One region of the Peribacillus sp. NPDC055009 genome, then DNA from elsewhere that is predicted to be linked to it. Evidence: riboswitches for the same ligand, from Rfam matches in the RefSeq annotation. Region 1 holds a riboswitch; each other region holds the start of a gene.

Region 1 (4,293 bases):
TATTTATCCTGGCCTGCTCATACTCAGCATCATTAGGTGTAACGACCCGCCCGGTAAGTTTTGTTCTTTCCAAAATATAACCCCTTCCTCGGGTAAAGATGATGTTACATCCTATGAAAAAGTTGTCAGGAAGACACATTCCATAAGCGTCCCCCTGCTGGCATCCCTTGTTACGGGGACTACTAATTAGCTTTACTCGTGAGATTCGCTGATTTACTCGTTAAATTCCGCTGTTTTACTCGAGTTTCTCAGCTTCACTCGTAAGTTTCGCCATTTTACTCGTGAATTCCACCACTTCACTCCTGAATTCCAACAATCACCAAAGACAAAAAAGCCCTTCTCGAATTAAGAGAAGGGCTTTCTGATAGAGTTTCTTATCCCGAAATTTCATCATCGGATTTAACATCCAATGGTGTTCGTTTATCCATTTTCAGCATGTAATAACTTGCTACGACCAAGGCTAGGAAAACGATCCCGACAACCAAGGAAATCCGGGTACTAGGATTGATCCACATACCGACCAGCACCATCAGTAAGAAGGCAATTGTCGCATAGTTACTGTAAGGGGCCAACGGCATCTTGAACGGATGTTTCTCCATTTCAGCGGCATTTACCTTTCTGAATTTAAGCTCACTGATAAGTAAGACAAACCATGGAATCATCCCGGGTAATACACTCGCACTGTACACATAAAGGAATAATTGCGGCGGTGCAAGGTAATTCAGGATAACCCCGATGCCCAATCCTAATAGTACAGCGATCGTACAATATGCCGGCACTCCATTTTTAGATACTTTAGCAAAGACTTTTGGAGCTTGGCCATTCAATGCAAGTGTGTAAAGCATACGCCCTGCACTGAAAATCCCACTGTTGCATCCAGACATTGCCGCTGTGATTACGACAAAATTGATGATTCCTGCTGCTGCTGTGATACCTATTTTAGCAAAGGTTGAAACGAATGGGCTTCCTAAGTCATCCAGTTGATCCCAAGGGAAGACTGTCACGATGACAAATATGGCACCAATATAGAAAATTAATATACGCCATATGATTGATTGGATAGCTTTTGTTACGGTCTTCCTTGGATCTTTCGCTTCTCCGGCTGTGATGCCGATAAGCTCAACGCCTTGATAGGATGCCACGACAAGGGAAAGCGCAAAGAAGAATCCTGTCCAGCCTCCCGTAAAGAAGCCGCCATTTTCCCATAGATTCGATAATCCAATCGCATCCCCGCCATTCCCTATTCCAAAGAAGATAAGGCCTAGGCCGGCAACGATCATCAATATGATCGTTATGATTTTTATAAGCGCAAACCAGAATTCAAATTCCCCGAAGGATTTAACTGAAATGAGGTTGGCCGCCCCCAAGATGATCATGGCGACCACACCTGGTATCCAAGCCGGTAAATCCGGGAACCAATATTGCATATACAACCCAACCGCGATGATTTCGGACATTCCGACGATTACCCATTGAAACCAATTGCTCCAAGCAGTCATATAACCTGCCAAAGGATGTATATAGCTGCTCGCAAAGGTTGCAAAAGAACCTGTAGTCGGTTCTAAATAGAGCATCTCACCCATGGAACGCATGATGAAAAATATAAAAATACCTGCGATGGCATAAGCAAGCATTACAGAGGGCCCGGTCCATTTGATCGTGCTCGCCGATCCCATGAATAACCCGACACCGATGGTTCCGCCCAAAGCTATCATTTGAATGTGACGTGCTTCCAGCCCTCTCTTTAATTCCTTGTTCGACATGTTTAACTCCCCCAGATGCAATATCGGTAATGCTTTTCCATCCTTAACACGAACGACTCTCTATTAATTATTGCGGTTAGAAATGCTTTATCGAAAAAAGTATCAATAACACTTCAATTATGTTTTCTTATCTTATAATAGTAAATATTCTGTAAAAATACAATTGTATTTTTGAAATAAACAGTTACCAAATATATCTTGGCAATTTCCCTTATCTAAAAATATCATTTCAAAAAAATGATGTTCAATATTTCATAATAGTGATCATCCAAAAAACAAATTTTTCAAGTACCTTAATAAAAATTAAGACCACTATAAAACTACAGCTATTGCCGTTTTCACTTCAAAAAAAAATTGTTGACCTTCCGAAAAATAGATGATAGAATTCCAATATTATTTTATAAGCATAATGAATGATTCAGCAGTGGTAGATTATCACTGACAACATTTATTCACAACCGCATACAAGCAAGCGATGAATGCTATGGATGACACTATAGCAGGAGCAGCTTCTGGAGAGACTGTACAAGATGCAGCGCCGAAGGATTCACAATCTCAGGCAAAAGGACAGAAGAGTAACGAATGATAAAATTGTTATTCTGAACCCTTTAAGAGATTGGTATTATCCAATCTCTTTTTTTATTGTCCATTTTGTGGTTGGACTAAAAACAACAGCTTTAAAACCAATGGGAAAGGCAAGCTGGACGAAAAAATCAGTCCCTCTCTCCAAGACCATTCAGGTAAATTCATTCACTACCAAGACTATAAAAAGACGGGGGCGTAAGAATTGGCAAAACAAGAATTAAAAAGAGATTTAAAAAATAGACATGTACAACTGATCGCAATAGGAGGAACCATTGGCACCGGATTATTTTTAGGTTCCGGAAAAGCCATACAATTAGCAGGACCTTCCATTTTATTTTCCTATCTGATAATAGGGATTGCCTTGTTTTTTGTGATGAGGGCACTAGGGGAATTGCTCTTATCCAATGCAGGGTATACATCATTCACTGAATTTGCAACCGAATATGTCGGTCCATGGGCCGGCTTCGTGACAGGGTGGACATATTGGTTCTGTTGGATCATGACCGCAATGGCCGATATCATAGCTGTCGGCGTCTATATGCAATATTGGTTCGATATCCCTCAATGGATTCCGGCTCTAATATGCCTAGTCATTCTGTTAGGATTGAACCTTTTGACCGTTAAGTTATTTGGCGAATTGGAATTCTGGTTTGCCATCATTAAAGTAATCACGATCATCGCCTTGATCGTCGTGGGGATCATCCTTTTGATCATCGGCTTCAATACCAATAGCGGAACGGTTTCCCTAACGAACCTATGGAATCATGGGGGCATGTTCCCTAATGGCATTTCTGGATTCCTATTATCTTTACAGCTGGTCGTCTTCTCATTTGTCGGTGTCGAATTGGTCGGGGTTTCCGCAGCAGAAACGGCAAACCCGAGAAAGAACATTCCATCTGCCATCAATAAAATCCCTGTCCGGATTTTACTTTTCTATGTTGGTGCACTATTCGTCATTCTCTGCGTCAACCCATGGACACAACTGGATGCCACGAGCAGCCCATTTGTAGAGGTCTTTGCGTTAATCGGCATTCCTGTCGCTGCAGGGATCATCAACTTCGTCGTTTTGACATCCGCTGCTTCTGCATGCAACAGCGGTTTATTTTCAACGAGCCGAATACTTTATACGTTAAGCAGGAATGGCGAAGCCCCTGCTAAACTGGAAAAATTAAATAAACAGGCTGTTCCGAGCAATGCCTTATTAACATCCACAATCGTTGTATCAATAGGGGCATTATTAAGCAAACTGATACCTGAACAGGCATTTACCGTCGTGACGACCATCAGTGCCATCTGTTTCATATGGGTATGGAGCATTATCTTGATTTCCCATATCAAATATTCGAAAACAAGGCCTGACCTAAGAGCGAAATCGACTTTCAAGGCTCCTTTTACACCCTTTGTCAATTACGCCATATTAGGATTATTCCTGTTCATCCTTATTGTTATGCTATTCGCTGAAGCTACACGACTATCACTGCTCTTGACCCCAATCTGGTTCATACTTTTGGTAATACTATATAATTCTAGGAAAAAATATAGCTAAAGGAAATAAAGCCTTGAACTCACTATGAATTCAAGGCTTTATCTGTTTTATGAACATATCATTGTTCGGCTGTCTGCGTACAGTTGCTCAAATATATCAGGCAACTGCATTAAATTTTATATCAAAATAGTGTAAGCTAATATATATATTATCGGACCTTTTCCGTCATGTATGAATTTTTCATCCCGGTTTGGTCCACCCATCCATCAGTGGCATTGAAGAATAAACCCCCATTGGTGGACGTTTCACTTTATTTAAAACGGAGGGGTTTGTTTAATGAAGATTATATATATTCTTACTCTAGTTCCTTTTATAGGCATACTAGGATTTCTACCTTTTGTTAATAAAATAGAACCATATGTATTAGGGATGCCTTTCAATATGTTCTGGATGGCTATG
Region 2 (4,293 bases), on a different contig from region 1:
TTTGGAATAATTCTCGCATCCAGTCTTTCTTTCCGCGCTTAAAACCGCCTCGGAAAGGAACTGAAGAAATTCCATTCTGCTGTAGATACCATTGTAGATATAGCTGAGTCGCCCGGTATTCGGTAAAGATAATGACTTTATCATCAATTTTCTTGATCAGTTCCAAAGCTTTTTCAGCCTTTGAGTTCTGAACCGTTTCATTCACTTTAGAAAATAAATCATCAAGCTTTGCCAAAAAGTCAGGGGAAGGCTGATCATATTTATTTTTCATATTCTTTAATGTATAAAAGACCGCCTCTCTGCTGCTGCATGCTTCCCTTTGGAGAGTGAGAGCCGAAAAGGCGCTTCCTTTAGAACCATCCGAAATAGGTTTGAATTTGGAAACAGCATCGTACAATGCTTGTTCCGTTGGAGAAAATTCAATGGTGATGGTCTCCACATGCCGTTTTGTCCATTCAATGCCAGTATCGGCCCGCCGGTTTCGAATCATGACAGTGTTGACAAGTTCCTTTAGGTGTTCATCTTCAATTATGTTCCGGCCTTTCCCTTTATACTTTTCTGAAAAAAGTGAGGCATTTCCCAAGTGGCCTGGTTTCAATAACGAAACGAGGTGGAAAATTTCCTCGACTTTATTTTGAATCGGAGTGGCTGTCAGGAGTAAACAAAATTTCTTTTTCAGATTTTGGACGAATTCATAGTTCTTCGTCTTATTATTTTTAAGTTTATGAGCTTCATCAATAATGATGAAGTCGTATTCCTGCTTGAAAATGATATCTCGATGTGGAGCTCGTTTCGCTGTATCAATGGATGAAATGACCACATCACAGGAGTCCCAAACATAGCTTTTTCTCTGAACGACTGCCGGTATATGAAACTTGGTATTCAATTCAAAAGCCCATTGTGTGACAAGGGAAGCCGGAACAAGGATCAAAACTTTTTTTACAAGGCCCCTAATCATATACTCTTTTAGGATCAATCCAGCTTCAATTGTTTTTCCGAGCCCTACCTCATCAGCTAAAATGGCCTTTCCATTCATCTTTTCCACCACTTGCTTGGCTGCTTCCAATTGATGGGGAAGTGGGGTTAACTGCGGAAGGTGCTTGGGCGCCTGTAAACCTTCAAAATCAGGGATGATAAGATTTTCCTCCATTTGAACCGCGAGCTTATAAAGCTCCCAGTTTCCCCATGGACCGTCATTTTCCATCTTTTGCAGAAACTCGTCATTCCATTCAGAATTAAAGGATATATTGATTTTCATAGAAATAACTCCCTCTTAAATCATATTTTCCTTAATAAAAGGTCAAAACCCGAACATTTCATATGTGAAGTAAGAAAAATATTTCTCTTCAAAAGATATTGCAGAGATAAGTTTCTTAGGGTAGGATATAAGTATATTTAGAAAATTCCAATTTCCCAACGCTACAAAGAATCTTTGTACATCGATTTTGCAGTTCGCGTTTTCTTAGTATGGGCTATAGGCTTCTAATTTATCCAAGATTACTGAAGGAGACCAATCAAACGGTTTCTGAGGTTTCAGGAGAATTGGCAGAGAATGCATTCCACGATGCTCAGAGGTTTTACCGATGTTTGGTGGCTTATTCGCTTCCTTTCATTGGTAGACCATTTATATGCGGGTGAAGATAAGGGGAGAGACTACGGATGTAGCGCCGAAGGAGCAAACTTAGCAGTGAATCTCTCAGGCAAAAGAACTCTTATTGGACGCAACTCTGGAGAGCGCCGTCCGTTTTGGGACGGCCACCAAAGGGGAAAACCTATTACATAGGTAAACTTTCAGGTTTCAGGACAGAGAAAAAGCTCAAACGGGCTTTCTCTGTCCTTTTTTGTGCTTTTTTCACATCATGAATCAGGATATATCTGATGCGTAATGACAAGAAGCTTTTGATAATGAAGCCAATTAATTTAAAAAAATCTGAAGGGGGTCATTTTTTGACCGATTTAAAAAGAACACCACTATTTGAGGTTTATCGTGAATACGGAGGTAAAACGATTGATTTTGGCGGCTGGGAACTTCCTGTCCAATTTTCGGGTATAAAGGACGAACATGAAGCCGTACGTACAAAAGCTGGGTTATTCGATGTTTCCCATATGGGTGAAGTCGATGTTAAGGGTCCTGGGAGCCTTTCCTTTTTACAAAAGATGCTGACTAATGATATATCAAAGCTGAAACAGGGCGGTGCCCAATATTCCGCCATGTGTTATGAAAACGGAGGCACGGTTGATGATCTAATCGTGTATAAAAGGTCTGAGGATGACTATCTGCTCGTGGTCAATGCAGCGAACACAGAAAAAGATTTCAATTGGCTGCAAGCTCATTTATCGGAAGATGTCCAAATCAAGAATGTATCTAGTGACTATACACAGCTGGCACTTCAAGGGCCAGCTGCAGAGAAGATTTTACAAAAACTATCGGGAAATACTGCTTTAAGTGAAATTGGATTTTTCAAGTTCAAGGAAAATGTCATGATTAACGGTATCTCCACGATGGTATCCCGTACTGGATACACTGGTGAGGATGGCTTTGAGATATATAGTGACAGTGAAAATGGTCCAGCCCTTTGGAAGGCGATTATGGATGCCGGAAACGAAGAGGGAGTTCAGCCGATTGGATTAGGTGCTCGTGATACCCTGCGTTTTGAAGCGAAACTGCCGTTGTATGGGCAGGAGCTTTCAGCAGACATCACCCCGATAGAAGCCGGGATTGGTTTTGCAGTAAAAGTCGATAAGGAAGTTGATTTTTTCGGGAAAGCCGTTCTTGCTGAGCAAAAGGAGAAAGGAGCTCCTCGCAAGCTTGTGGGAATTGAAATGATAGACCGTGGCATTCCACGTCATGGGTATAAGGTCTACAGCGGTGATAAAGTCATTGGCGAGGTCACGACCGGTACCCAATCACCAACGTTGAAGAAAAACGTGGGTTTGGTACTTATCGATAAGGAATTTTCAGTGCTGGATGCGGAAGTCGAAGTGGAGATCCGTTCCAAACGTTTGAAAGCCGTTATAATACAAACACCTTTTTATAAAAAACCACGTAAATAGAGGGGAATGGTCATTAGATGAAACATCGTTATTTACCCATGACAGAGCAAGATAAACAAGAAATGCTGAAAGCGATAGGGGTATCCACTGCTGAAGAACTTTTCAATGATATCCCTGAGAGCGTTCGTTTTCAAGGAGAATATGATATCAAGCCTGCTAAATCGGAACCAGCATTAATGAAAGAATTATCAAGGCTTGCTGCCAAGAATGCGGATCTTAAAAACTATGCTTCCTTCCTTGGTGCGGGTGTCTATGACCATTATGCACCGGTCATCGTCGATCATGTTCTATCCCGTTCTGAATTTTACACGGCTTATACACCCTATCAGCCTGAAATTTCACAGGGAGAGCTTCAAGCAATCTTTGAATATCAAACGATGATATGTGAATTGACGGGCATGGATGTGGCTAACTCCTCCATGTATGACGGCGGGACAGCGCTGGCTGAAGCAGCCATGCTTGCTTCAGGACAGACACGCCGCAAGAAGATTCTCATTTCAGGAACCGTTCATCCTGAATCAAGAGAAGTCGTGAAAACTTATGCGAAAGGGCAACGCGTGGAAGTGATCGAAATTCCTTATAAAGACGGTGTGACGGACTTAGCTGCTTTAAAGGAATTGGCGAATGAGGACATTGCAGGAGTGATCGTGCAATATCCGAACTTTTTTGGTCGGATCGAGTCATTGAAGGAAATGGAAGAAATCATTCATGGCGTCAAATCCATGTTTATCGTTTCCAGTAATCCGCTTGCATTGGGAGCTTTGACATCCCCTGGTGCACTCGGTGCAGATATCGTAACGGGGGATGCTCAGCCATTCGGCATTCCAGCGGCATTCGGTGGACCTCATTGTGGATATTTTGCGGTTACTAATAAACTTGTTCGGAAAGTTCCGGGCCGACTCGTCGGTCAAACCGTGGATGAAAATGGTAAAAGGGGATTTGTACTAACGCTACAAGCTCGTGAACAGCACATTCGCCGTGACAAAGCCACATCCAACATTTGTTCCAATCAAGCTTTGAATGCGTTGGCAGCTTCTGTTGCAATGACCGCCCTTGGGAAAAAGGGTGTCAAGGAAATGGCCGTGCAAAATATTCAAAAAGCACATTATGCGAAAAAAGCAATTATGGCAGTAGGGGTGGAAGTGATATTCGACGGTCCTTCGTTCAATGAATTTATCATTAAACTGCCTGCTTCGTTTTCAGAAATCAATAAAAGCCTTTTTGAAAAAGGGATGATCG
Region 3 (4,293 bases), on a different contig from region 1:
AGCTTGATCGTGGGCTGCTCAGGTATCGAAAGACAAACCGAAAAGGCAATGAAGGCTGCTGAAGTGGCTTTTCGTGACGATGAAAAACAGCCTAATCAAGAGGCAGGCCTAATTCAGGTCTATCTGCCAAACGATTTTAAAGTAGTGGAAGAACATGATAATAATTTGATTTTACAAAAAGGTGATAAGATTTATATATTATTTGTCAATCCGAATGAAAAAGAAGACAGCTCCGTGTTATATTTGGCCATAAAGGAACAAGAGGATCAATTTGAAGTACTGCATTCTTTTCAAACCGATGATAAATTCGGCTTTATTTCGATTAAAGAGATACCGAAAGAAAAGTATGAGCTTGCAGTGGGGATCGGCGGAGTGAAGCTGACAACCGAAACGGATAAAGACCAATTAAAAACCGATGCAAAACAAATGATGGAAATCGTTTCATCCGTGCCCCAGAAATAAGAGGACCAGTGACTTTCAACCGATCCGTATTAATGGTTGATTCCTGGAGACTCTGGTATGATGGGATTATAAAAAATAAGGTGTCATTTAGAGCAGGAGGAATATACAAATGGAAAAATTACAAACAGTAGAGCAATATGATGCATTTAAAAATGAAGGCAAACATATCTTTCTTTTTTCAGCAACATGGTGTGGAGATTGCCGTGTAATCGAACCGATAATGCCGGAGATTGAAACGAAATTTCCTGACTTTACATTCATTTATGTGGACCGTGATGAATTCATCGATGTGTGTGCGGCTAATGATGTATTCGGTATACCAAGTTTCATTGCGTATGATAATGGCAAGGAGCTAGGCAGATTTGTGAGCAAGGATCGCAAAACGCAAGAACAAATTGAGGAATTCATTCAATCACTATAATCAATTTCCCCTTCTCGCTGGGGATTTTTCAATGAAGAGGAGGGTCCGTCATGAAAATGGACAGCACGAAGCTGAAAAATATCTTGAAGGAGCGTTTAAAAGATGAGAATCGCTCATTCAAATTCGATAGCCAGCAAGATACGTTACGGGTGGAAAATGTGAAGACCGGGAAGGGGATTACCATCGAGTTGCCTCCTGTGCTTGCTAACTATGAAAACGTACAGGAAAAGGCCATCGATGAAATTACCTATTACGTGGAAGAGGCCCTGAATGTGATGGGGGAAGAACACAGTATGGAAGGCAAGGAGAAATTCATTTTCCCAGTCATCCGCTCGACCTCCTTTCCAATGGAATCCGAAGAAGGAAATCCGTTTTTATTCGATGAGCATACGGCTGAAACCCGGGTTTTTTATGCCCTTGATTTAGGGAAAACCTACCGTCTTATAGATGAAAAGATGATTCAACGGGAAAATTGGCAGGGTGACAGGATCCGTGAAATTGCCCTATTCAATGCCCGTTCCCTCACCACTGAAATGAAGTCGGATATCGTTGCAGGTAATGCATTTTATTTTTTGAACACGAATGATGGATATGATGCCAGCAGGATTTTAAATGAATCATGGCTTCGGGAAATGAAGGACAAGATCGAGGGAACCATGGCTGTGGCCATTCCCCATCAGGATGTCATCATCATTGCCGATGTGAAGAATGATACGGGCTATGATATTCTTGCGCAAATGGCGATGAGCTTCTTTGCCAGCGGTCATGTTCCGATAACGGCTCTATCATTCCTTTACGAAGAAAATGAGTTGGAGCCCATCTTCATTATGGGTAAAAACAAAAAGCCTGAACAATAATGAATCACAAAAGGACCGTGTCAGCATCTGGCAGCGGTCCTTTTAAAGTTTAATAGAGTTTATAACTCAGAGTTGATATTTATTTTTTAATCGGCGATAATATAATTGGAATATTTTGAGAATATAAAAAGAACAAGCGGATGAACGTTGTGGGAGAGTGCAGCATTGAGCCACTGAAGGAGCAAGTCCCAAAAAGATCCCTTGGAGCAAATCTCTCAGGTAAATGGAACCGCAGCTGGACGCAGCTCTGGAGAGTGCGCAGGAAGCAGTATGCCACCAAAGGGGAAATCTCCATGACCAAAAATGGAGCTAAACTCTCAGGTGAAAAGGACAGAGAAGGGGAGCGGTAAGTTTACGCAATCCTTCTCTGCCCTTTTTTAATTGGCACTTTGCATCGGAAGGCATGCAGCGAACATGGAACTACTAATATGCTCAACTTGAAATAAGGGGGAGAATAAACGTGAACGTGAAAAGCAAATTAATGAACATGCTGGAAGCCCGTAAAGGGGAAATGGTTCAAATCCGCCGTCATTTACACGAGAACCCGGAACTATCCTTCAAAGAAGAGAAAACGGCACAATATATCATTGATTTTTATAAGGGTAAGGATATGTCGATTCAAACGAATGTAGGAAATGGATTAGGGATCATCGTAACGATCGAAGGCGGAAAACCTGGGAAAACGATAGGTCTCCGTGCGGATTTCGATGCGTTGCCGATTAAAGAAGAAGCGGATGTCCCGTTCCGTTCAAAAAATGAAGGTGTCATGCATGCCTGCGGACATGATGGGCATACCGCTTATTTATTGGTTCTGGCAGACTGCATCAATGAGCTTAAAGATTCCCTATCCGGTACGATTAAAATAATCCATCAACATGCAGAAGAAACACCCCCAGGTGGAGCAAAGAGCATTATGGAATCAGGGTTTTTGGATGAACTTGATGCCGTTTTTGGAATCCACTTATTTCCGTCCCATCCTGCAGGGGTTGCCGGGTATCACGGCGGCTATTCGATGGCTGGACGGACCTATTTCAAGCTGGCGATTAAGGGTGTAGGCGGCCATGGTTCGTCCCCGCATATGGCCAATGATGCCATTGTGGCAGGCGCCCATTTCGTGACAGCCGTACAAACCGTGATCAGCCGCCGCTTGAACCCTTTTGATATGGGCGTGGTCACAATCGGCTCCTTCGATGGAAAAGGAAGCTTTAATGTCATTAAAGATCGTATAGAAATTGAAGGGGATGTTCGTTATATGACAGCAGAGACCCAACAGCTGATCGATAGGGAAATCCACCGCATCGTTAAAGGGATAGAAACGGAATTTGATGTTCAGTGCGAACTAACATATGTGCCTGATTATCCTCCGTTATATAATGACCCTGAATTGACTGGATTCGTGAAAAATAGTCTGGAAAGCATGAAAGACAAAGATATTAAAAAGGTTATGGAATTTCCGGTTTTCTCTGGTTCAGAGGATTTTTCGTATTATGCAGAAAAGATTCCTGGCTGCTTCTTTTACATTGGCTGCAAACCAAAAGGGGTGGAGAAGGCATATTTCAATCACCATCCCAAATTCGACATTGATGAAGATGCCCTTTTGATCGCATCCAAATCAGTGGCCCAAGTTGTATGCGATTTTTATGAATGGGAATAGTTCCATTGGTATATTTGTTTGCAAAAAAGTGCAGAAACCCACAAAACACCGTTCGGTATTAACGAACGGTGTTTTATGGGTTTCAGGATGCCACCGGAGGTTTCGTGAAGGATGCTTCAATGAATTGACCAGTCTGCTTCTTGCGCGGCATGAAAACTTAATCTCTTTGTAAACGCGATTTAACAGCGGTGTTTTATTTAAATAGTAGACTAAGGGCTAATGTTATTTCACGAAGTGCAGGTTTAAACTCATACCAGAAGGGGTTTAATAGGGTAGGAGTTCTGCGAAATACGTTAAGTTAGTAAGAGTGCGATAAAAAAATAGATACTAATCCCAATTTAGCTTAAATTTTCTCGATATTTTTAAAATAACTGGTAGAATTAGTTACATAACTACAGATGTAGAAAGAGTGATAGTTTTGAAATGGCTAAATAAGATGAAAAAATGGTTCCAAGCAGAGGAAATTATTGAAATTGAAGAGATTATTATAGATGAACCGCTTGATGAAGAGACATTAAGGAAAATGGATTTTTCAAAGCTTGCAAAGTCAAAGGAAGAAGAAATAAAGGTTTACAATCAAAAAGTGGAAAAAATGTCGCAGACGCCAGACCCTGATACGAAAATCCTGTTTCAATATCCAAAAGGGCAGTTCAAGTTTCCGCTCATTCCAGATCGTGAACAGAGCAAAAGAAAGCCTAGGGAAAGAAACAGGGAAGATCATGAACCAAAAAAGGGGAGCGCGGCCAAAGAAACAAGAAGGCCTGTGAGGGATCCTGAACCAAAACGGAGAAACTTCGAACGGGAGGAAGTCTCAAAAATAGTCCCTTCAAATACTCCATTCCGTCCGACGGAAATCCCTTCACCCATTTATGGGTTCCGTCGTCCGGAAAAAAAAACAG

What was found. Region 1 has a riboswitch for glycine ahead of ACWF5P_RS12405 (amino acid permease). Riboswitches for the same ligand answer to the same signal wherever they lie in the genome.
Region 2: it holds a riboswitch for glycine, as region 1 does, so the genes downstream of both, gcvT (glycine cleavage system aminomethyltransferase GcvT) here and ACWF5P_RS12405 (amino acid permease) in region 1, are expected to answer to the same signal.
Region 3: it holds a riboswitch for glycine, as region 1 does, so the genes downstream of both, ACWF5P_RS02410 (amidohydrolase) here and ACWF5P_RS12405 (amino acid permease) in region 1, are expected to answer to the same signal.

Annotation. Positions count from the first base shown of each region.
Region 1 is NZ_JBSGVZ010000006.1:249,985-254,277, reverse strand. It holds gene ACWF5P_RS12415 (FAD-binding protein) at 1-73, opposite strand, end outside; gene ACWF5P_RS12410 (amino acid permease) at 375-1,763, opposite strand; glycine riboswitch at 2,266-2,344, shown strand; gene ACWF5P_RS12405 (amino acid permease) at 2,551-3,894, shown strand; gene ACWF5P_RS12400 (DUF3311 domain-containing protein) at 4,171-4,293, shown strand, end outside.
Region 2 is NZ_JBSGVZ010000004.1:169,042-173,334, forward strand. It holds gene ACWF5P_RS09105 (DEAD/DEAH box helicase) at 1-1,258, opposite strand, end outside; glycine riboswitch at 1,635-1,722, shown strand; glycine riboswitch at 1,726-1,809, shown strand; gene gcvT (glycine cleavage system aminomethyltransferase GcvT) at 1,948-3,054, shown strand; gene gcvPA (aminomethyl-transferring glycine dehydrogenase subunit GcvPA) at 3,072-4,293, shown strand, end outside.
Region 3 is NZ_JBSGVZ010000001.1:471,930-476,222, forward strand. It holds gene ACWF5P_RS02395 (hypothetical protein) at 1-462, shown strand, start outside; gene ACWF5P_RS02400 (thioredoxin family protein) at 572-883, shown strand; gene ACWF5P_RS02405 (DUF1444 domain-containing protein) at 934-1,740, shown strand; glycine riboswitch at 1,978-2,084, shown strand; gene ACWF5P_RS02410 (amidohydrolase) at 2,207-3,394, shown strand; gene ACWF5P_RS02415 (DNA translocase FtsK) at 3,813-4,293, shown strand, end outside.